Regions from separate parts of the Gardnerella sp. KA00255 genome, predicted to be linked through region 3. Evidence: riboswitches for the same ligand, from Rfam matches in the RefSeq annotation. Region 3 holds a riboswitch; each other region holds the start of a gene.
The links. A riboswitch is a leader RNA that binds a small molecule or an ion and turns the genes downstream of it on or off. The one in region 3 is predicted to bind thiamine pyrophosphate.
Positions count from the first base shown of each region.

Region 1: it holds a riboswitch for thiamine pyrophosphate, as region 3 does, so the genes downstream of both, thiO (glycine oxidase ThiO) here and HXT51_RS01425 (ABC transporter permease) in region 3, are expected to answer to the same signal.
Region 2: it holds a riboswitch for thiamine pyrophosphate, as region 3 does, so the genes downstream of both, thiM (hydroxyethylthiazole kinase) here and HXT51_RS01425 (ABC transporter permease) in region 3, are expected to answer to the same signal.
Region 4: it holds a riboswitch for thiamine pyrophosphate, as region 3 does, so the genes downstream of both, thiM (hydroxyethylthiazole kinase) here and HXT51_RS01425 (ABC transporter permease) in region 3, are expected to answer to the same signal.

Region 1 covers NZ_CP058374.1:10-4,354, reverse strand. The annotation lists gene HXT51_RS00020 (thiazole synthase) at 1-426, opposite strand, end outside; gene thiS (sulfur carrier protein ThiS) at 575-781, opposite strand; gene thiO (glycine oxidase ThiO) at 836-1,906, opposite strand; TPP riboswitch at 1,899-2,001, opposite strand.
Region 2 covers NZ_CP058374.1:783,198-789,906, reverse strand. The annotation lists gene HXT51_RS03120 (cysteine hydrolase family protein) at 108-662, opposite strand; gene HXT51_RS03115 (bifunctional hydroxymethylpyrimidine kinase/phosphomethylpyrimidine kinase) at 1,126-2,820, opposite strand; gene thiM (hydroxyethylthiazole kinase) at 2,847-4,364, opposite strand; TPP riboswitch at 4,353-4,444, opposite strand; gene HXT51_RS03105 (hypothetical protein) at 4,570-5,355, opposite strand; gene HXT51_RS03100 (UvrD-helicase domain-containing protein) at 5,827-6,709, shown strand, end outside.
Region 3 covers NZ_CP058374.1:360,858-367,566, forward strand. The annotation lists gene folK (2-amino-4-hydroxy-6-hydroxymethyldihydropteridine diphosphokinase) at 1-238, opposite strand, end outside; gene eno (phosphopyruvate hydratase) at 471-1,766, opposite strand; TPP riboswitch at 1,979-2,103, shown strand; gene HXT51_RS01425 (ABC transporter permease) at 2,093-2,908, shown strand; gene HXT51_RS01430 (ABC transporter substrate-binding protein) at 3,062-4,057, shown strand; gene HXT51_RS01435 (ABC transporter ATP-binding protein) at 4,227-4,964, shown strand; gene mfd (transcription-repair coupling factor) at 5,016-6,709, opposite strand, start outside.
Region 4 covers NZ_CP058374.1:4,557-11,265, forward strand. The annotation lists gene HXT51_RS00020 (thiazole synthase) at 1-194, shown strand, start outside; gene HXT51_RS00025 (HesA/MoeB/ThiF family protein) at 230-961, shown strand; gene thiM (hydroxyethylthiazole kinase) at 1,043-2,593, opposite strand; TPP riboswitch at 2,602-2,694, opposite strand; gene HXT51_RS00035 (VWA domain-containing protein) at 2,924-5,206, shown strand; gene HXT51_RS00040 (glycoside hydrolase family 3 protein) at 5,301-6,709, shown strand, end outside.

The DNA of each region.
Region 1 (4,345 bases), 360 kb from region 3:
CGTGTAGCAAAGAACGCTAAATCCTTCTTCAATAAGCTTTTCAGCAGCAAGCAAAACTTCGCGAGTATCCGGAAGCAAAGTATCGTCGTCTGCAATCACTTCGAGCTTAATCCAATCAGTTCCAAGCGATTCACGAGCCATTTTTGCCGTAAGAACAGCATCATGCGCAGTTTTGCAACCAGCAGTATTTGGCAAAACGTTAATATTATGACGCTGCAACATACCGTAAATATCAACGCCAGTTTTTGCGTGACGACGCAAAGCAACCGTTGCTACTTCCGCGCCTGAAGCCACAAGTGACTTTTCCATAATGTCAATGCTCGTCATGCCACCAGTGCCAAGCAAAAGCCTTGAATGCAAAGTCTTACCGCAAAGCTGCCAAGTATCGACATTTTCTTCATTATTTTCTGTATTATTTTCTGACATTTTAAGCCTTTAAGCCTTTTATATAAATTTTTTGAAACTATACTCAAATTATTTGGAATCAGGCGCCTATTTGGAATCCAACTTCCTATTTGCAATCAGTCCTTATTTAGGATCAGCCTACTATTTAGGATCAGCCTACTATTTAGGATTAGCCGCCCTGAACCGCGCTGAGAATTTCGATTTTATCCCCATCGCAGATGATGGTTGATTTCCATTGAGCGCGCGAAAGTACATCGTCGCCAATGGCAACAGCTATACCAGGACCTGCATCTGGGCCATAAAGATGCGCGACAAGATCTGCCACAGTCGACCCATCTTGAACTTGAGTAGTTTCACCATTGACGACGATTTGCATAGTTCAACCTTTATTAACGTCTATTAAAACTTGCGTCACTAGAAGCGAGTGTCACTAGAAACGAGCAGGATTGCAGCTCTCCAAGAAGCCCTTTTCCTTCTCAGTCAACTCTTGCTCAAGCACAAGCTTTGTAGTCAAGGAAGAGCCCAAAGCTGTGAGCAAAATGCCGTGACGGAAGTAACCGGTGGAAATCGTGGTATGCGTCTTAGGATCAATACCAATGAATGGCAAATCATCTGGAGTTCCAGGACGACCACCGGCAGTAACCTCAGTAATCGAGCATTCCTGAATTCCAGGAAGCACGCTTGCGGCATCGCGAAGCAAATCAAGCACGCCGCCAACCTTTGGAATATCGCGGTCGTCTTCACGAGAAGTAGCACCGAGCACAAGCTCACCTGTTTCCTTAGCGCGAGGAACCAAATAAACTGGGCGGTCATGCACAAATCCACGAACCACAGAGCTCAAAATTGGGCGCAAAGGCTCTGGAATAGTCATACGAATCATATCGCCCCACACAGCGCGAAGCTTAAGCTGAGGAAGCATATCCTTAGCACCCAAGCCAGATGCCAAAACTGTGTCTGGACCCAAATCGTCTGGAGTGCTTGCGCGACGCTCAATAACAACACCACGCTTTTCAAGTGCATCAATCATTGCTGCAGTAAACTGACGAGGATTAATCTGATGATCATCCGGCACGCTTACAGCGCCTGCAATCGTCGGCGAAAGCGCAGGCTCAATTTCACGAAGCTTACTCACAGAAATATGCTCAGCTCTACGTCCATAACGATGCTGCAAGTTTAGCAACTCGTTTACGTGCTCGTTATCTGCAGCGTCACCACCGATTACATAAGAGCCGCACTCTAAGTAGCCGGTTGGCTTATCGGTGTACTTTGCAACCGAATCAACCAATTCCTTATACATGGTTGCGGACTCAAACATAAGCGGATACAACGCTTCTTGCTGATATTGCATTTCTGCGGTAGGAGCTAACATGCCGGCAGCATGGTGAGAAGCGCCGGAGACTGGATCTGGATCGATTATGCTAACTTTTACGCCAGCTTCCGTAAGTCTCCAAGCTGTTGCTAAACCAATAATACCTGCACCAATAATACGAATATTTCGCATAATACTCCTTCCCTACGGCGGCATTACCCGCATCAGGTTTACGGTCGGCTTCCGCCCTCTCAGCCTGTATAGAACAAGCTCCCGTATCTGTAAATCTTGACCTTCAAGAATTACAAATGCAGAACATTGTAATATTGCTAACTTAGCAATATGCGAATGCTGCAGGTAGATGTAACGAAACTATGTGAATTTCATCACAGTACCGTTCAGCATTTTAACACTTTTACAGAAAATCTGTTAATTTACTCTGTATGTCGAATCACAAAACTAAGCGTTGTTGTTACGCGACGAACTGCATGAGCACTGATCCTCACGGCATAGCCGTTCGGCTGATTTGGCATGTGAAGAACAGTGCGCTTTCAACGCAAGCGAGGATATGGCTGTGGCGGTGAGAGATAAGGATTACTAGCGCGACGACCTGCTTGAGCGCTTAAAGCGTAGCGCGCGAAAGCAATTCGGAGCGTGAGCTTGCTCAAAGTTGAAAGCACAGTGCGCTTTCAACGCAAGCTCAGCCGAGCGGCAATTAGCCGTGAGGACAGACGTTACGCTCTCGTGATGTACATGGTTTTTATGCTTGTGCTACTAGTGGTTGATTCTTAGTTAAGTTTTGATTCCCAATAGGATTGGATTATGTGGAAATTTATTTAGAATCGCTCCACTCTTATATTGCTCGACCAAGCAATCCTTATCCCTCACTGGCATCCTGTTCTTGATTTTGTTTACTTATTGGGCGTGTCGATAAACAAAATCGGGGAGGTGTTCTTGATTTTGTGGACTTAGATGGTACATAAGTAAACAAAATCGGGGAAGCTCAAAGTTGAAAGCACAGTGCGCTTTCAACGCAAGCGAGGATATGGCTGTGGAGGTGAGGGGTGGGTGTTACTTGTCTCGCAGACGTTACGCTCTCGTACAGTACATAGTTTTTATGCTTGTGCTACTAGTGTTTGAATTCTTAGTTAAGTTTTGATTCCCAATAGGATTGGATTATGTGGGAATTTATTTAGAATCGCTCCACTCTTATATTGCTCGACCAAGCAACACCCACTCCTCACGGCAATCTATCGCATTAAGCATACAAAAATCCCTCGCGGACTATCGGATGATAATCGCGAGGGATTTGTTTACGAAACTCGCGTTGGAAGTCCACTGGACTTCCAACTTAAGCGAGTTTCCGCTTTGACTGAGCCTGAAATTCAATAATTTCAGGCTCAGTCAAAGCGCGAAACTACTCGTTGGAATGCTTGCGACGGCGAGAAGCTACTCCTGCAACACCAAGGCCGGCAAAGGCCGCAGCAATACTTGCGAACAATCCAGTCTCAGCACCAGTCTTAGCAAGACCACCAGCATTACCAGAAGCACCACGCAAACTATTAAGCAACGCAGACTTAGCAGCCTTAAGCTTCTTCAAAGCCTCATCAACCTGAGCCTGAGTAGCATTCTTATCAGCAAGCACACGCTTAGCCTCATCCAAAGCCTTTCTATAAGCTCTAGCCTCCGCAGTGTTAGCGTTAGTGTTTACAGCGTTATTAACTTCGACTTGCAAAGCAGACTTATCAACCGAAGCACTCTGAGAATCACTAGTCTCAACAGCAAAACCATCACCAGCATTAGTGTCATAGCCGATTCCGCTACCACTACCAGCGCCAAACGGATGATTAAGCTTATACTTAGCATCCTGAAGCTTCCTCAAAGCCTCATCAACCTGAGACTGAGTAGCATTAGGATCCTTAAGCACGCTCTTAGCCTCAGCCAAAGCAGTGTTGTAAGCCTCAATATCATCCTTATTGCCAATAATGAAGTACAAAGACTTACGGAACTTAGCATCATCATCAGCCTCAGTCTTAAGCTTAGACTTATCCGTGCCATTCTCATCCCTAAGCTTATCCTTAGCAGCCTTAAGCTTCTTCAAAGCCTCGTCAACTTGAGCCTGCGTAGCATTAGGATCACCAAGCACAGAATTAGCTTCGTCAAGCGCCTTCTTGTACTCGTCAAGCGCCTGCTTAGACGCGTCATCACCCTTAGCTTGAGCATTCTGATACTCAGGAGACTTAGTGAAATCAGAATCCTTACCAGCCTCTTGACGCAAATCATACTTGACCGTGCTGTACTCGTCAGTAATCTTCTTCTTGGCATCCTGAAGATCCTTTAGAGCCTTATCAAGCTCCTGCTGAGTTGGAGCCTTTTCGCCTGCTTTGAGAGCCTTTGGCTTGCCAGTTGCGCGGTCAAACTTATCAAGTAGATCCTTAGCAGCCTTAAGCTTCTTGTTATAGTCTTCAAGAGCATTCTTGGCAGCTTCATCACCCTTAGCAGTCGCGTTCTTGAACGCAGGAGTGTTCTCGAACACGTCATCACGCTTGTCTTTATCTCCGTCCTTAGACTTATCAACTTCTTGCTGAAGCTCAGTAGAACTGGTCTTGTAGTCAGCAAGAATCTTATCCT
Region 2 (6,709 bases), 420 kb from region 3:
CAACCAGCGTTGATTATTCTTAGTAACTATTTAAGTAACCATTTAATAACTATTTAAGTAACTGTTTAAATAGTTAGCCTATAATCCAAATATTTTAGCTAAAATTCTCAGCCTTCTACAATATCCGCGTTAAGGCAGGTCTTAAAGTGACGCAAAGCCCATTCGTGACCTGCAGGATCAAAGCTTGCAACGGCATCTTTGTGAACCACAATCTTAAAACCAAGATTATACGCATCAACCGCAGTGTGAAGCACGCAAATATCCGTGCAAACTCCCACCAAATGCAGCTCCTCAATATGGCGTTCGCGCAGCTTAATCAGCAAATCCGTGCCATTAAACGAAGAGTAGCGAGTTTTATGAATGTAATACACGTTGCTTTTATCTTTATTCGCCTCATAAAAATCACCAAGCGTGCCATATAACTTCTGGCCGTGAGTTCCGGCGATATTATGAGGTGGAAAAAGCTTAGTTTCAGGATGATACGGATCGTTCAAATGATGCGTATCAATCGCAAAAACCACGAACTCGCCAGCATCGAGAAATTCCTGTGAAATCTCAGTAATACGCTTCTCGAGCTTTTGCGCAGGCTCGCCTACAGTTAGAGAACCGTCGCTTGCCACGAAATCATTCGTATAATCAATGTTAATAAGGGCTTTATTCATACCTACTCCTTGTATGAAATTTGCAGAATAATCGCTAGCACAATTATCGCTAATAGCATTACTTCTGGCAGTATTACTGCAAATAGCACAATCGTTTTAGTTACAATATTCCGCATTCTTAATTGCTTGATTTTATTTCAATTGATAGCCCAATTATCAACTCAATTGTTGGCCCAATTGCAATCGGCGCAATACCTTAATACTCAAAGAATACTCAAAGCTCACTTGCTTCTGCGCCGATTACAATTATTTAATCACTACCTTGCGGCAAATGTTGTGGTTTAGTGATTTCTCGTCAGCTCGCTTGCTACACGCTACCTAAGTAAACAAAACCAAGAATACTTCCCCGACTTTGTTTACTTAGAGCACTGATAAGTAAACAAAACCAAGAATACTTCCCCGACTTTGTTTACTTAGAGCACTGATAAGTAAACAAAACCAAGAAGATGGGTGTAAGCAAAATCTACCTCAACGCGCGATGAGCCTGATTGAAGAAGTTATACTCGTAAATGCATGAAGTCATATACGCTTGAGCGGCAAGAACGCGAGCCTTCGGGCCAGCTTCCTCAAAAGCGCGCTCAACGCATTCGACTGCCATCCTCACGCCTGATTCAAAATCATGAGAAGAATACATTGCAATCCAATCATGATAAGGATTTTCAGGAGTATTGTTCTTAACTAATGCCTGTCCTACTTCTTCATACAGCCAATAGCATGGTAATACTGATGCAGCGCCGATCACGTAGTCGTCAATCATAGTAGAAGCAAGTAAGTGATTTACGTAAGCTAATGTCACTGGCGAGCAAGCCGAATCCATGCTTATATGTCTACTTCCAAGCCAATTTCTATGCAATTGCGATTCTGCTTCTATGCACACTGCTGAGCCAGAAACCCAATGAACTCTAGCTTCGTTATCTGGCGTTTTAGCTCCAACAGCAGCTAACGCGCGAGAATAACGCTTCAAGTATTCAGAATCTTGATTTATGTAGAAAGCGAATAAGTCAGGATCAAGCGTTCCATCGCCCAAAGCCTTAATGAATGGCATGTTCATAATGTTGTTATCAACATCTGCAGTAGCATCCCATAAGGCTTGAGTCCAAGGACCGCAAGGCTCTACAGTTGGCTTTCTTGGCTTGCTGTGGGCTTTTACGATTACGCTTTGCGGAGTCAATCCGTCTAAATCGTGCGCTTTCATATGTTCCCAAGGCGTTGCTGAAGAGTCTAATTCCAAACGATAATTGCGAGCTGCATGATTTACTGGACCGTGTCCTTTTCCAACATGCAAATCTTTACCGCGCGAAATAGCCTCATTCAGCCATCTTGATGACCATGCTAAAGCGTTAGCTACAGTATTGTAATCTTGTAGATTCTTTCCTTCGCGTAACGCTAATCCTATGCGTGTTGCGAGCGAAGACGATAGCGAGCAGCCGGTTCCATGCGTTGTTGTTGTGTCAACTCTAGGGCAAGGAACGTGTGTTTTGTGTCCGTCTGGGAATACAACAGTATTTCCGGCATCTTTGTCTGTTAAATGACCGCCTTTAACAATAACAATCGTATTGTTTTTTGCAGCCCATTCGCTTGCTTGTGCATAAGCTTCTTCGAAATTAGATGCAGGCTGTTTATCGCATAATACTGCGAGTTCAGGCACGTTTGGCGTAATAACATCCGCACAAGCTGCAAATTCGCGCATTGCGTTTTCTGCAGATTTTTCAAGCAATCTATCTCCTGAAGTTGCTACCATAACAGGATCTAGCACAATAACAGGAACTGGATGATTTTTAAGCCAGTTTTGAACTAGTCTTATATATGATTCGTCTCCAAGCATGCCGATTTTCACAGCGTCAATAGTTACGTCGTCAAATACTGCTTCGAGTTGCGCTTGCAAAAACTCAGTTGGTGGAGTGTAAACTTCGCGCACGCCGCAAGTGTTTTGAGCAACTAAATTCGTTGTTATGCACATTGCATATCCGTGAGATGCCATGATTGATTTCAAATCAGCTTGAATTCCAGCTCCGCCTGTTGGATCAGTGCCTGCAATGCTTAGCACTCGCGGAATAATCGGCTCTTCTAAAGAAGGTAGGGAAGATGGCCTTAGATTCGCTTCGTACACTTGATTAACCGATTGAGTTTGGGCTGATTGACTTGACTGAGTGTCTATCTGGACAGATTCATTATTCATTAATTTTATTCTTTCGTGATAGTATCGCGTAATTTATGTGCTTCTTCGCAAGGGTTTTCTGCGAGCATAAGAGCAGATACCACGCATAAGCCATTTACGGAAGTATTTTTAATAGGGAACACAGTGCTTTCGTTAACGCCGCCGATTCCGAGCGCGCTAATGCCGAATTCTTTAGCTTGTTTGGCAATCTTTTCTAGACCTTCAATGCCTAAAGCAGGAGCAGCGTCTGGTTTAGTGGCAGTAGGCCAAATTGGACCTATTCCAATAACATCAGGCAATGCTACATTTTCTTTAGCGCATTCTTCATAAACGTAATTTAACTGGTCTAAGTTTTCTATAGAAAGTCCAACCATCCATTCTGCAGGAATAGATTTACGCGCTTCAATATAAGGAGTATCTGTTTGTCCAACATGTAAGTTGAATCCTAAGTTTTTAGCGCATTCTAAACGATCATTAACGAAAATAGGTACGTCTCCGCAACCGTTAGCAAGCATTTTTTCACGTAAACTTTGAGCTTTATTATTAAAAGTTTCGCTATCTGCATACTTATCGCGCAATTGGACTACGCTCGCACCGCCTTTAACGCAATCAACTGCAATATCTTCTTCAGCTCTATCGCTCATCTTTGGGTCTGTTATGAAATATAAAGACCAGTCAACGGGGTCGAGTTCGAATTCAATATTTGTTAGTTGTATCATTTCGTCTGCGCTTAAATCCATAAGCGCATCCATCCATAATGTTCTAAATGATCCTGGTGAAGTTGAACGTTGTGCTGCCCAGGTTCCTGCTGCGGCAGCATGTACGTGTGCGGCAACTGTTGCAGCAAAAGGCTTATTTCGATTTGCTCCAACGTATGCTGCTACTAATGCACCAAGAGAGCAGCCAGTGCCGACTACTTTTGTCATTATCTCGTTTCCGCCTGAAACGCGAGCTGAGCATCCGTGGCCATAAATAGCGTCTTTTTCGCCAGAAATAGCTACTACGGATCCATAAAGTTTAACTAGCTTCTTAGCTGCTGCAACTGCCGAATCAACCGAGTCTCCAGCGTCTACGCCTTTGCCTCCGCTTTCTTCTCCAGCTAAACCTAAGATTTCTGAAGCGTTTGCACGGATTACAGCAGGTTGATTTTTAACAATTTCTCGCGCGTATTCGGTGCGAGGTGGTAATCCGCCAACTGCAACAGGGTCAAGAACCCACGGTGTATGCGCTTTTACAGCTCCGCGTATTGCAGCATCCATAGATTCTTTGTCTACTGGTCTGTATGTTCCAAGATTTATTAATACTCCAGAAGCGATTTGAGCAAATACTTCAGCTTCGTTGGCGTCTATAACCATTGCTGGAGATGCTCCTGCTGCAAGAAGAACATTTGCTGTTATTTCTTGAACAACATTATTTGTTACACAGTGTGTTAGAGGATTCTTTGCTCGCAAAGTTTCAATACATTCGCGCACGTCTTGAACGAATTGCTTGCGACGAGCATTGTTTGAGAATTCACTATTTTGATGGCACGACATAGTAGTCATGATTTTCCCTTCGCTAGTACTAACTAGATCAGGTTCAACGGGTATAATCTCAGCGCTTTTGCGCACCCCGAACCCATATTTGACTATATATGCGCGTTATGACGTTATTCGGATTTTATTTATTACGCTATATATAACGCTATTTTGTTCGTCACTTTTCCAGCTATACTAGCCACATATAGCGTCACTTTTCTCGCTATACGCGTTACGCCATTTTGCGCGCGCGAATATCTTTAAGCGTTAGGAATAATTGTCCTACTCCAATAAAGATAAGCGTGAAAATAACGAGTAAGTACGCGACTCCCACGCCAAGAGTTGTTGCGTTAAAAGTATCTGGTGCAAATCCAAACCATCCTGCTTTAGCTCCATAATTTAAGAAATTATAAGGAGCTTTCATGGCATGTTCTCCCCATCTTACGTTTGCGAATTCGCTTAATAATACTGAAAATGCCACGTATGCCAATGGTGGAACTGTTGCGAAAAGTATGTGTGAACGCTTTGATTTAAACAAGTAATCGTAAAGAACGAAGTCAGCTATAGCTAAAAGCGGCGTTATGAAATGAACGCAAAGGCTGCTTGCTCCGTTATTCATGTATGCTCCGATGAATCCTAGTTTGTTCGTTGGAGCGAGGAAGCATAAGTAGAGTGTGAATGTGACGGCAATAGAAATTGTCATCATGAATTTGAAAATATACCAAGCGTTAGTTTTTGTATCAATCCAATTAGAATTTTCTTTGTTTCGATTGATTACGTTTAGCGTATCCCAAATTAGTGAGCCTGCAAGAGCTACGCAAATCATAAGATTAGAAAGATTTGTGAAGTATGAAAGTGATAGCCAGCCTTCCCATGAGGCTGCCATTCCGTAAATTGAAGCGACAATAGCGATTATGCGTATGACTGTGCGAACAGTGTAGTCGTGGGTTGTAAGAGTTTGCGTGTTTTGCTGCGTGTTTGAAGTATTTTCCTCAACGTTTTGTAAATTTTCAGACATATTCTTTCCATATCTCTTATTTTCGCATTAGTTCGAGCATGATTTGTATTTGTTAAGTGAGTTTAAATCACCAACAATAATGATTTAACTATAAAAAAATATTTTTACACAGTATATGATTCTTCAAAAAAGGATTGTGTTTTTTTGTATGAAGTATGCAATTAAGCTTTATTAAGCTAAATATTTTGAGTTTTGAATTGTGATGTTAAGGGTGCTGAAGAGTGATTAAGAGAGAGTACTTTAGAGTAGGAAGGGTAGTTAAGGGTAGTTAAGGGTAGTTTAGGGTTGTTTGCTTGGTGATTCATTAGTTTTTGGCTATTTTTGGCGCTTTAGAGTAGTTAAGAGTAATGAAGAGTAATGAAGAGTAATGAAGAGTAGTTAAGGGTACTTAAGAGTAGCGAAGGGTACTTAAGGGTACTTAAGTGTAGTGAATCGTATAATAATCAATAGTCTTAAACAAAGGAGTGGTATATGAATTACTTGCAAGCATTATTTGATGGTACTTTGCGCTCGCATAGCTTTTCAGATTCATCTACTCCGGATAATTCTTCAGTGCAGACTTACGAAAAACCGACTAATACGCTTCTTGTTTTTGGTGCTCCAAATACGGGTAAAACGCGATTTGCTATTAAAGCTGCTCTTGATGGCATGTCATATTATAAAGATTTTTCTCAAAATCGTGCTTATGGCCCTGTAACTGTTGTTGTGCAAAATCGTAATTCTGCAGCTCGCTATTCAAATGAAATAATTAATAAATTGGGTGCGTCTTTGCAATCAAGGCCTGTTGGAACTTTGTCTGCTTTAGCTTTTCGCATTATTTCTGCTTTATCTAATTTGAAGCATACGCAAAAGCCGCGTTTACTTAATGGAGCGGAGCAGGATTCTCTATTGCGCAGTGTGATTCATACGCATATGTTGGAAGTTGTTAGGGGAGATAATGGAAGTTGCGAAACTTGCAAACTTTTTGCGCAATATTTTAATAACTATCAGTGGAATTGCGTTGTTGTAAATTCAGACAGTCTTTCTAAAGATGCTAGAGATGCTAGAGATGAAGATTCTAGAGATTCTAAAGATTTTTCTAAGAATTTTAATAAAGATTCTAATAATGCTTCAAATACTCGTTTAGATAATGAAAATAATCAGGATCAGTCTTTAATTAACTCTGCTTTTGTGCATGAATTACGAGATATGATTGCTCGTTTGGATGAGTTATCAATAGTTTCTAGTGATGATGAATCTCGTGTTTTAGAAGATTTAACTAAAGATTATGCGAGTTTATATAGCGCGGATTATATCGAAAGATTGCGCACTCAGTGGAGTTTAGCTTTTCGTTTGCGCAAGGAATATCAAGATA
Region 3 (6,709 bases):
GCTCTATCTCATGAATGAAATCTAAAAGTTCATAAGGAGTTAAGTCTGTTCTCAGCCTAATTCCAATATTATAAAAACTATCTTGCTCAACGTCTCCAACTGGTTCAGTTTCATAAACAGAAGAAACTATTACATTACTTATATGGGTATTTTCTTTCAGCATTTTAACTGCTTGTTGTAAATTATTTAAACGATCCCCAATATTGCTTCCAGAACTTATGTATACTAACGAACTCATACAGACCCCCAAATTGTTTTATATTTGTTTTAGATTGCTTTATGCAATTTTATTCAGTTTTATGCAATTTTTATATTTTTTAAATTGTTTTATTCAGTTTTATTTATTGCTTTAGATATTTTAATTCAGTTTTATTTTTATATAAAACGGCCAGCCACCGAAGTGACCGACCGTTTAGCATATTCAAATTAGCTTATTGTAGCTTATCAAAATGCAATTCAAAACTATGAAACTACTTAACGTACTTCTTGCAAGCCTTGAATGCACTGTAACCAGCGTACTGAGCAGTAGAACCAAGCTCTTCCTCAATCTCAAGCAAGCGGTTGTACTTAGCAATACGCTCGCCACGAGCAGGAGCACCAGTCTTGATTTGGCCGGTGTTCTTAGCAACAGCAAGATCAGAAATGGTGGTATCTGGGGTTTCACCAGAACGATGGGAAACCATGGAAGTGAAGCCATTCTTGGTTGCAAGCTCAATAGCGTCGAGGGTTTCGGTAACGGAACCAATCTGGTTCAACTTTACGAGCAAGGAGTTAGCTGCTCCAAGCTCAATACCCTTAGCCAAACGCTTTGGATTAGTGACGAGCAAATCATCGCCAACGAACTGCAAACGATCGCCAAGACGCTTGGTGATTTCTGCCCAATCATCCCATCCTTCTTCCTGGAATGGATCTTCGATGGAAACGATTGGATACTCGTTGATGAGCTTCTCGTAGTAATCAAGCATGTAAGCAGATTCGCGCTCTTCGCCATCGAAACGATACTTACCAGTTTCCTTGTTGTAGAACTCAGAAGAAGCAACGTCAAGAGAAATACCAATCTGCTTGCCTGGCTCATAACCTGCAGCTTCGATCGCATCCATGATGTACTTCAAGGAATCCTCATTGGACTTCATCTTTGGAGCGAAGCCGCCTTCGTCGCCAAGACCAGTAGCCAAGCCTTCCTTCTTCAAAACGTTCTTCAAGGTGTGATAAACCTCAACGCCGGCGCGCAAAGCGTCGCTGTAGGTTGCGAAGCCGTATGGAGAAATCATGTATTCCTGAATATCGGTTGCGAAGTCAGCGTGAGCGCCACCGTTCATGATGTTCATGTTTGGAACTGGAAGAATGTGTCCGTTAGTTCCGCCGATGTAACGATACAATGGAAGCTCTGCAGATTCAGCAGCTGCATAAAGAGCAGCAAGAGAAACGCCAAGAATAGCGTTTGCGCCAAGCTTGCCCTTGTTTGGAGTGCCATCGAGCTCAATCATAGTTTCATCAAGAGCGCGCTGGTCAGTGGCATCCATGCCAATAACCTTAGGTGCGATAACCTCATTGACGGCCTTGACTGCTTCCAAGGTACCCTTGCCTTGGTAACGGGACTTGTCGCCATCGCGACGTTCCCAAGCCTCAGCTTCACCAGTTGAAGCACCAGAAGGTACTAAACCAATGCCCTGAGCGCCATCTTCAGTTTCCAAATAAACTTGAACAGTAGGATTTCCACGGGAATCCAAAATTTCGCGTGCATATACGCTTTCAATAGCTGCCACAACTACTCCTTAATACTTATGGGTTGTGATGACTCTTTTAACATTAGTGCGTTTTATGGACGTTATAGATTCTTCCATTGTGTTTATGCCGTGAACGTTCACAATATCTTGATTTACTTCGAGTCAAATTAGCAGATCATCGATTTTTACACGAATATCGTTTATAAATATCGCTTTTAAATAATACTTGTCCATACCCTTAATAGATAATGACCTCAGACACGGGGTGCGCAACTACATCGTGCCAAACAACAATATGTACAGTGTTGCGCTGAGAATACACTCGTCGAACCTGATATAGCTAAAACTATCGAAGGGATTGTCGCATGACTTACAGTTCGCCTAATAAAGCGAAGAACATATTGAAGATTGCGTTTAAAGCGGTATCTTCGTGCAAAGTGTGGATTTCAACTATCCTCATTTTGGTTTTGTGGTTTTTCACAACTCTTTCTCCAATCGAAGACCGTTCTTTGCCATCCCCATATGAAGTAATACAAGCTTTTATTGATTTAAACAATGAAGGCATATTATTAAAATCCTTAGGAATAAGTATTTTACGAGTTCTTTTAGGACTTTTATTAGGAATTATTTTTGCTGTTCCAGCAGGAATACTTGCAGGAGGCAGTAAGCTTGGCAATATTGTTGTTGATAAACCAAGCCACATGTTGAGGTCAATTCCATTCCCGGCTTTAGCTCCAATATTAATAATTTTCCTCGGAATAGATGAAACGATGAAAATAGCGCTTATAGCCGTTGGTGTTTTTGGACCTATGTACGTTAATATTCGCGATGGAGTGCGTAATATTGATCCAAAACTTCTTGAATTAGCGCAGGTTTATCACGTTAAAAAATCTACTATTTTTATATCTATTTTGCTTCGCGGCACACTTCCAAGTTTTATGACAGGTTTGCGATTTGCAATATCTGTAGCATGGGTTGCATTAGTGACTTGCGAAACAGTTAATTCTTCTATTGGAATTGGATACATTCTTTCAAGAGCACAAGAATTCTTTAGACCAGATCAAATGATGGCATGCGTTATTATGTACGCAATTGCAGGTCTTGGATCTGAGCTTACTGCAAATATATTAGAGTATCTTCTTATACCTGAACGCAGATTAGATAGAAAATCACGCAAATAATCTAGTAATATCAACATTTTTCTAAAATTAACTACTTTTTAAAATGCATTAAATTGCTTTTTAAGAATTAGTCAATATTTAGAATCAACAACCAAATAATAACAACCAAACAAACAACAAACAATAACAACCAAACAAAAGGAGCTATATATCATGGCTAATTTAAAAATGCGATTTTCTAAAAAGAGCATTATTGCATTAATCTGCGCTGCTTGTGCAACTGTATCTCTTGCAGCTTGCGGAAGCTCACAAAAATCATCAACCGCTTCTTCAAAAGACGCTGGAACTATGAGAGTTGCTTATCTTTCTACAGCAAATTATTTAACTACTTTGAAAAATGAGAAATTCCTTCAAGACGAATTTGGCAAATCTAAAGTAGTTTACACTGGTCCTTACACTCCAGTTGACGGTCTTACTGCTGTGATGAGCGGAAATGCAGATGCTACAACCACTGGAACTGGACGCTTCATTGATTTGATTGCTGAAGGACAGCCATGGGTTGCTTTTGCACTCGAATATTACAATGGTGATTCCCAAGGAATCGTTGCATCCGCAAAAAGCGGCGTGAAAACACTAAAAGACTTGTATGGCAAGAAAGTTGCTATTATTCACAACGGTGACACTGGCGATTACATGCTTCACCGCGCATTCGATAAAAGCGGCTTAGATGTTTCTAAAGTTAACAAAGTTGAGATGAGCCCTAAGAACTTCCAGGCAGCATTTACTTCTGGACAAATCGACGCAATTTCCTCATTCGATCAGAATCTTGCTGCAGCAATGACAACTCCAGGCGCAAAGTTGCTTGTAAATGCTAAAAAGTACGGCAATATGAACGTCACCATTCACATTGTTTCTAAGAGCTTTGCTCAAAAGCATCCGGATCTTGTTAAGAAGATGTACAAGGCTCTTGTTCGCGAAGCAGAAAAGTCTCATAAAGAAAACAATGTTATTGGAAACGCTTACAAGCAGCTCGGAGCAAGCGAAACTATTATTAAGCAAATTGAAAAGTTTGACAATCCAACTATTCGTCCAATCGATGAAAAAGGTTTGGAAATGATGGAAACTCAGGCTAAAGAATACGTGAAATATGGTTTAATTAAGCAAGCTCCAAAGAATTTGAAAGATTCTGTAATGGATTGCTCGAAGTAAATTAATCCATATATCTATAAAACACATATCAGTAAAAACAAAAATTAAATATCAAAATAAATATATAACTGATTAATCAAAATTAGAACAAAGTTATATAACAAGTTTGTATAACAAAGTTATATATATTATATAAACATGATTTAGAGCAACGCAGTAGGAGTAAAATATGAACACTCAAATAGAAGAAAACTATGAGACTAAAAATAACTCTTACTGCGTTACTCTAGAACATATTGGCGTAACTTTTAAAAATAACGCTAAAATATTGCGAGATATAAATCTAAATATTAAAAAAGGTGAATTTGTATCTCTAATCGGACGCTCAGGATGTGGGAAAACCACTCTTCTTAAAGTTATTTCAGGATTAATCAAACCTGATTCTGGAACAATAAACGTCACGCAACATCAAGCAATAGGTTTCCAGGACGCAAGATTAATACCATGGCTAACAGTAAGTAAGAACGTAGTTTTCGGCATGCAAGGAAACAAATCAGAACTAAAATCTATTGCAGAAAAAGCTCTTAACGATATGCAACTTAATAATTGCGGTTCGAAATGGCCGTCAGAACTTTCAGGTGGTCAAGCACAACGAGTCTCATTAGCTAGAGCTTTAGTTCATAATCCTGAATTACTACTTTTAGACGAGCCTTTCGGAGCATTAGACGCTTTAACTCGTTTAGACATGCAAGATTTGCTTGATAATCTAAGGCAAAAACATGGCTGGACCACAATAATGGTCACGCACGATATTTCTGAAGCAGTAAGACTTTCTGACAGAATTCTTATGATCAAAGACGGAATCATTGAGAAAAACTGGAATATTGATCGAAGCCAACTTGATGCACAAAAGCGTCCAAATAATCACGTTGAAATAGAAGACGAACTGCGCATGGCATTGCAATAAATATTTTTAATACTTATATTGCAACAGATATTACAAATCAGATATTACAAATCACCACGCTAAATCTTCAAGTAATTGTTTAGACCACTTAAGAATATCTGATTCATTCATAGAACTAGATCCTAATGATGATTCAAATGGAGCAGGAATAATCAGCATATGCGTAAGTGGACGATACTGTACTGACTTATAAATCCTCTTTAATCTCATTAACAACGATTCTTTAGGATCCATACCTATAACTCTCACAGATTTACCTTGCGAAGCTATTTGTGTAATGCCTAATTTACTGGCAGCAAATCTCAATCTAGCAACATCACACAAAGCTTCGAAAGCTTTAGGCGGCTCACCATAACGATCAGATAATTCTTCTCGGATTTCTTGCAAATCTTCATCGCTACGAGCAGCAGACAACTTTCTATATGCTTCTAATCGCAACTTATCGCTATCAATATAAGAAGTAGGAATAGAAGCTTCTATCGGCAAATCAATAGAAGTTGATACTTCTTGAACATGTTCTGGTTCTTTATACTTTTCAACAGCTTCTGAAACCATGCGAACATAAAGATCAAAGCCAACTCCCTCAATATGTCCACTTTGAGCATCGCCTAATAAATTACCAGTTCCGCGTAGCTCCAAGTCCTTCATAGCAACATCAAAACCAGAACCTAAAGCCGTATGCTGTGCAATAGTTGTTAGCCTATCATGAGCTTGTTCAGTCATAGGCTTAGACGGATCATAAAGGAAGTAAGCATACGCTCGCTCACGCCCTCTACCAACTCGTCCACGTAATTGGTGAAGCTGACTCAAACCAAAACGATCAGCATGGTCAACTATAAGCGTATTTGCATTAGAAATATCAAGACCTGTTTCAATAATCGTAGTGCACACGAGCACGTCAATATCGCGATGCCAAAAATCGCGTATTACAGAATCAAGCTGCTTTTCGCCCATCTTTCCATGAGCAACACCCACTCTTACTTCAGGAACAAGATCATGAATTTTTGCAGCGACGCTAGCAATATCTTCTACACGATTATGCACGTAAAACGCTTGTCCTCCACGCAATAATTCGCGCTTAATACAAGCCGCAACCTGCTTTTCTTCATAAGCTCCAACATACGTTAAAACAGGAAGTCTATCTTCAGGAGGCGTAGCTAAAGTAGACATTTCGCGAATACCAGTTACTGCCATTTCTAAAGTTCGAGGAATTGGAGTAGCAGAAAGACTTAAAACATCTACATTCGTGCGCAAAGCTTTTAACGTTTCCTTATGTTCAACGCCAAAACGCTGCTCTTCATCAATAATAACTAAACCTAGATCTTTAAATTTAATACTAGGATTAAGCAATTTATGAGTACCTATTACAACATCTACACTACCGTCAGCAAGACCGTCAATAGTTTGTGAAATTTGACTAGCTGTTTGGAATCTACTCATAGCAGCAACTTTTACAGGGAATCCTTCGAATCTAGAAGTAAAAGTTTCATAATGCTGTTGAACTAAAAGTGTAGTAGGAACAAGAACAACTACTTGCTTAGAATCTTGAACAGCTTTGAAAGCCGCGCGCAAAGCGATTTCAGTTTTACCAAAACCGACATCGCCGCAAATCAAGCGATCCATAGGAATCGACTTTTCCATATCTGCTTTAACTTCATCAATAGTAGTTAACTGATCAGGAGTTTCTTGATAAGGAAAAGCATCCTCTAGCTCTTTTTGCCATGGAGTATCTTTGCTAAAAGCAA
Region 4 (6,709 bases), 360 kb from region 3:
AAATCGGATGCTCGGGCGTGCTTCTTGCAAGCGCTGTAACTCGCTGCCCAGATCCAGTGAAAATGGGTCGCGCAATGGCTGCTGCTGTTACTGCTGGAAAGCTTGCTCACGATGCTGGCCGTATTCCTAAGCGTGAACATGCGCTCGCTTCTTCGCCTGTTGAAGGTCGCGCTTGGGCTGATTCTGTACTGTAAATTTTGTACTGTAATTTTTCGGCATATTTTTCAGCATGACGATTAATAAAATTTACGACAACCTGCAGGAGCTTGAGGCGGAGCGCACTTGTCGCCACTTGCTCCTGCCGGGCTTTACGCGTGAACATCAGCAGTTACTTCGCGATGCAAAAATCTGCATGGTTGGAGCAGGTGGACTTGGTTCGCCATGCTTGCTTTCGCTTGCTGCGGCAGGAGTTGGCGAAATCACGATTTGTGACGACGACGTTGTTGAGCTTTCTAATTTGCAAAGGCAGACTTTATACACAGTCGATCAGTGCGGCAAATCTAAAGCGCAACTTGCAGCTAAACGCTTGCAGGCGTTATCTCCAGGTTTAAAAATCAATCTTGTAGATAGATTTAATGAAGATAACGCAAAACAGCTTGTAGAAAGTCACGACTTGATAATTGATGGTTGTGATAATTTCGCTACTCGCTTTTTGATTGCGGATGCTGCTTGGAGCGCTGGTACGCCGGAAGTTTACGGCTCGGTGCTTTATTATGAAGGTCAAGTAAGCGTTTTCGTGCCAGGAAAAGGTCCTGGTTTGCGTGATTTGTATGCTTGCCCTCCGCCTAAAGAAAAAGTGCCAAAATCGGCTGTGTTGGGTGCGACTGCAGCTATTGTTGGCGCAATGATGGCAACTGAAGCAATCAAACTCATAACCGGTATTGGCACACCGCTTATTGGCGTTTTAGCTCGTTATAATGCATTGGATAATTCATTGAAACGCTTTAAATTCTCCTTATAAGGCTTATTTTTAGATTTTCTATAAGTTTTATTTTTAGATTATCTAACGAAATAAGCCTTATAAGGCTTATTTCGTTAAGGCTTATTTCGTTATTACGCTTTTAAATAGTTTTGCTGTTTCTTTAGGATTTTCAGCGCACATAAGCCCAGATACAGTGCACACGCCGTCGATTTCAAGATCTCGTATAGGGAATACTGTGCTTTCGTGAATGCCGCCTATAGCAAGAGTTTTTACACCCATTTTATGAGCTACTTTAGCGACTTCATTAACTCCATCTATTCCAAGTGGTGGCACATCGTGTGCTTTAGTATTTGTGGCAAAAGCTGCTCCAATTCCAATCACATCTGGAAGAGGTACATCGTTTTCTTTGCACTCTTTATAAGCTTTTTCCATTAAATCAGGTCTAGCGCAAGATAATCCAATCATCCATTCTGCAGGCATACGTTTGCGTGCTTCAACGAATGGTGTATCTTTTTGGCCAATGTGCAAGTTAAATCCGAGCTTAGATGCAACTTCAATATGATCGTCGATAAAAATAGGTACATCCGCGTGTGAAGCTTTTATTAAAGCGTTTCTAAGACTTGTAGCTTTCTTGGCGATAGTTTCATCATCTGAATATTTATCGCGCAATTGTACTACAGTTACGCCGCCTTCTATGCTGCTAACAGCAACATCTTCTTCAGAGCGTTCTCCCATGCGCGGATCTGTAACTAAGTATAAAGTCCAATCAGTTGGCTCAATGCTGAACTCTATGTTGGTAAGCTCAAACATATCATTCACGCTTAAAGTAGACAAAGCATCAATCCAAAGTGAGCGGAATGTTCCTGGAGCTATTGTTTGACGTGCGGCCCATGTTCCAGCTGCGGAAGCGTGTACGTGTGCGGCTACTGTTGCTGCAAATGGTCGTTCCGGATTTGCCCCAACGTATGCCGCAACAAGTGCTCCAAGAGTACAACCTGTTCCAACAACCTTAGTCATAACTTTATGACCGCCTGTAATGCGAGCTAAGCATCCATGGCCATAAACTGCATCTTTTTCTCCAGAAATAGAAATGATTGAGCCATATTTTTTAGCTAATTCGTGAGCGGCTTCTATGGCATCGTTAACTGGATCGTGCGCGTCAACGCCTTTCATGTCACTTTTTTGACCTGAAAGAGCTAGGATTTCTGAAGCGTTTGCTCGTATAACAGTTGGATTGTGTGTAACAATATCTTTTACAAAATTATTGCGAGTTTCTAATGCTTTTACGCCTACTCCAACTGGGTCTAAAACCCATGGTGTTCCTGATTCTTTACAACCTTTAACAGCGCTGTATATGGCGTTAGAACGTGAATCTTTTTGGAATGTTCCAACGTTTACGAGCACTCCGGATGCGATTTTTGCAACATTGTATGCTTCTACAGGATCGCATACCATAATTGGTGAAGCTCCTGCTGCAAGTAGTGCGTTAGAAGTTATATCTTGCACAATGCTATTTGTTATGCAATGTGTTAAAGGTTGTGTTGCGCGAACTCTTTCTATACATTCGCGTACGTCGCGTAAGAACATGCGTCGGCGAGCTTTTTCTGAAAACGAAGTGTCGAAGAATGTTTCTGAAGATTTATTTTTATTAATATTTTCGGAGTTTTGCATATTTTCATTAAATTCTGTCATGATATTCCCTTCGCTAGTGCTGGCTAGATCAGGTTCAACGGGTGTGATCTCAGCGCATATGCGCACCCCGAACCACTGAAATCGTCATTTTGATATCTTTATCGATGATATCATTCCTATATCTTTATCGATTTGACTATATCTATTATGCGTGACGTTTTATTTATATATGTTTAGATTTTGCCAAAATGCTTTAGTTTTAGCTTAAAAATAAGTTTTCAATAGCACATGATTATGCGCAATGTATATAATTATGTAATAGTTTTATTTTTTTTAAGAGTATATTATTTGCGATGCAGGGAGAAAGCAATGAAGTGCTCAAAATGCGACTATGAAAATGATGATGAAGCGAAGTTTTGCGAAAACTGTGGATGTAGGCTTTCTAAGGAGAATTCTAAAGATAAAGATGATTCGCGTGAGCGTCCAGCGTATATCATTGATCAACAGAAGTCGTTAAAGAATCAGCCGAAGTTTAATAGATCAAATCAATCTGCTCAGTTTAGTAGGCCGTTCGCGTTCCAGCATGGTGGCAATTCTAGTATCTCTTCTCAAGGCGCGCCTAATGTCGCATCTGATGCATTTTATAGAGATAATTCTGTGAATAATTCGGGAAATGCTTCTTCAAATACTGTAAACGCTTCTGCAAATAGTCCGGCAAATAGTTCTGCAAATACTTCAGCAAATGGCGGCAATAATCATAATGCTAATTTTGTGAATAATAATGGGCATAATCCAGCGCATAACCCGGCTAATAACCAAGGACATAATCCGGCTAATAATTATGCTAATAATCCGGCGAATAATCCAAATAATTCGCATAGTCTGAATGGCAACACAAATAACCCGCATAATGCCAACGGCTCGTATAACCCTAATAACCCTTATGGTCATAACAATCCAAATAATCCAAATAATCCGAACAATCCCAATAACCCGAATAACCCGTATGCCAATAATAATCCGCAATATCGCGCACCATATTCTAGGAATGGAAACTATAATTACGGACCAACTAATCAAGGTTATCGAAATGGTTTCCAGAATTCTCCGCAGGATGCTTCGCAGACTCGCGTAATGGGCAACATCTATACTCAAGCTTCCGCTCCGGCTATGCGTCAAGCGGCAGTTTCTGCTGCTGGTGCCGCAACCAAAGCAGGTATTGCTGGTTGGAAAATCGCTACAATCTGCATTTCAATATTAGCGGCTATCGGCATTATAGGTGGAATTTGGGGATATAATGCATGGGTAAATCGCTTCCAAGTGCCTTATGGTGAGCTTCATTCTAAGCTTTTATCAAGTAAAAGAGCACAAGCTTATAAAGTTAAGATAGTTGGATCAGACGTTAGTAATTATCCTGATGTTAAGTTGTATTTCTCTGTTACAGATAAATCTGGAAATTCCTTAGAGCTTGATTCTCCTACTGCTGCTATTAAAGAGAAAATTTCCGGCGGTGCAGAAGTTGAAAGAAGAATTCGCAATGTTGAGCGAATTAAAGATAAGCAGGGCGTTGGCTATGAGATAATGCTCGATAAATCGTATTCTATGATCAATTCCATGGATACTATGAAAAAGACTATGAAAGATTTTGTTAACGCTCTTAATTATAAAGTTGGAGATAGAGGAGAGCTGATTTCTTTCGATAGTTACCTTATGTATATGGCTACATACACTAAAGATAAAGATAGGCTTATTACAGGCATTAATAATATGACGCCTTACGGTAATACTGCTCTTTATGATGCTTTGTACACGGGTGTAAATAATGCTTCTCAGCGTTCTGGAGCGAATTGCGTTATAGCGTTCACTGATGGTGAAGATAACTCAAGTACTCACACTATGGATGAAGTAGTTCAATTGGCAAAAGAAAAGAATATACCGATTTATTTGATTGGCACTGCTGACGCTGATTCTTCTACTTTGCAAAGTATTGCTGACGAAACAAACGGATTCTTCTGGAGTATGGATTCTATCAGTGATATGAGCGAAGTGTTGAATCGAATTAAAATGAACCAAGACAATTTGTATTGCCTCGAATATGAATCTGATTCTTCATCTGACCCTTATTCTGATCGTATTGTTTCTGCTCTTCTTGCTGATTCTAATGATCATACTAATGGTGGAATTGGTGAAGATTTGCAATTTGCTCCTGTTAAGAAGGAGAAGGTGCAGAAGGCAGTTTATAAGGTTTATAAGGGAGATGTGACTTGGACTGAAGCTAATGATGCTTGCATGAGAGAAGGAGCTCATCTGGTTACTATTCCTAGTAAGAAAGAAGAAGATAAGATTATTAAACTCGCTGTGGATAATGACCTTAAGTATGTTTGGATCGGTGGATACACTTCGCAGCGCCAAGATGGCGATGTTTTTGCTCATTGGATAACTGGTGAAAAAACAACGTACACTAATTGGATGGAGGGTGAGCCAAGTCGTAATGATAAGGATGGTTCTCCTGAGTTCTACCTTATGCTGTGGCGTATTGGATCTGAATGGTCTTGGAATGATCAGCGTAATAATGTTTATAATTCGCCTTATTTGCATAAGACTTTTTCTGGTAGAACAGGATACGTTTGTAAAGTTGATGCGCAAGATTAATTCAGCATTAGTTCAAAATTAATTCAGTATTAGTTCAAAACTAGTTCAGAATTAGTGAAATTGACATTTACTTTAATTAATTGTGGAGATACGTATGGTGAATCGCAGAAATTTTCGTGGCGATAGGTTGTCAAAATCCTCTAAACGCTGTGTTTATGGACGACCTAATTGCGCATATCCAAAGCGTGTTCATCATTTATCGCGTGAAAAAATTGTTCATAAAGCTTGGATGAGTTTTATTGCAATAGTTGTTTCTATAGCTGTTATCGCTGCAATAATTTTTGGCGTTTATAAATTCTACGGGCATGATTTGAATATTGGTTTTGGCGCGTTATCTAAAGAAAGCGTTCAATCTCAAGCTAAAGCGCACAAGATTAAGCATAAATATCACTTTAATTTTAAGATTTCAGATAGTGAAGTTGATAAAATGCTTAGGTCTATGTCTTTAGAAGACAAAGTTGCTCAAATGTTTATGGTAACTCCTGAACAGTTGCTCGGAATAAGAGGAGTGGTAACTAGCACTGGCCCTTATATTCGTAACAGTTTTTATAGGATTCCTGTTGGTGGAATCATGTATAAAGCTGAAAACTTGCAAAATCCACAGCAAACTAAAGATATGATTAAGGCTTTGCAATCTATAAGTAAAGCTCGTGTTGGCTTGAATGCTTTTGTTTCGGTAGATGAAGAGGGTGGGACCGTAGCTCGCGTTAGTAGAAATCCTGCTATGAATGTTGAGAAATCTCCTAATATGTGTGATGTTGGAGCTACTAAAAAACCTGTTAAAGCTTTGAAAATAGGTAAACGCATGGGGGAGTATCTTTCAGATCTTGGATTTAACGTAGATTTTGCTCCTGATGCTGATGTTTTAACAGATCCTAATAATACTTTAATTAAGAAGCGTTCTTTTGGAAGTAATCCTAAGATTGTTACTAGTATGACTGAAGCGTTTACGGAAGGATTACAATCTTCTAATATTTTCGCTACTTATAAGCATTTTCCTGGTCACGGATCAACTCATACTGATTCGCATATGGGGATAACGATTTCTGAGCTTTCTGAAGAAGATTTGCAGCGAGTTGATTTAAAGCCTTTTAAGGATGCTTCTGAAATCGGTGTTCAATTCATTATGGTTTCTCATGTTTCTTATCCGAAGGTTACGGGAGATAATACTCCTGCTAGTGTTTCTGAAAAGATTGTTACCGGTTTAGCGCGAAATAAGCTTAAATACAACGGTATACTTATTTCTGATTCTATGGGTATGGGCGCTATTACTAACGTTTATGGCCCTGGTCAAGCTGCTGTTCAAGGTATTCGTGCAGGCTTAGACATGTTGTTAAGTCCTGTGGATCTTCAAACAGCGTATCAATCTGTTTTGCAAGCTGTTCGGAATAAAACAATTAGCGAGAAACGTATTGATGAGTCGGTTCGTAGAATTCTAAAAGTTAAATTGCATCTTGAAGCTCAAGAAAGTAGTAGTTCAAAGAAAGTAGCGGTCCCTCAAAA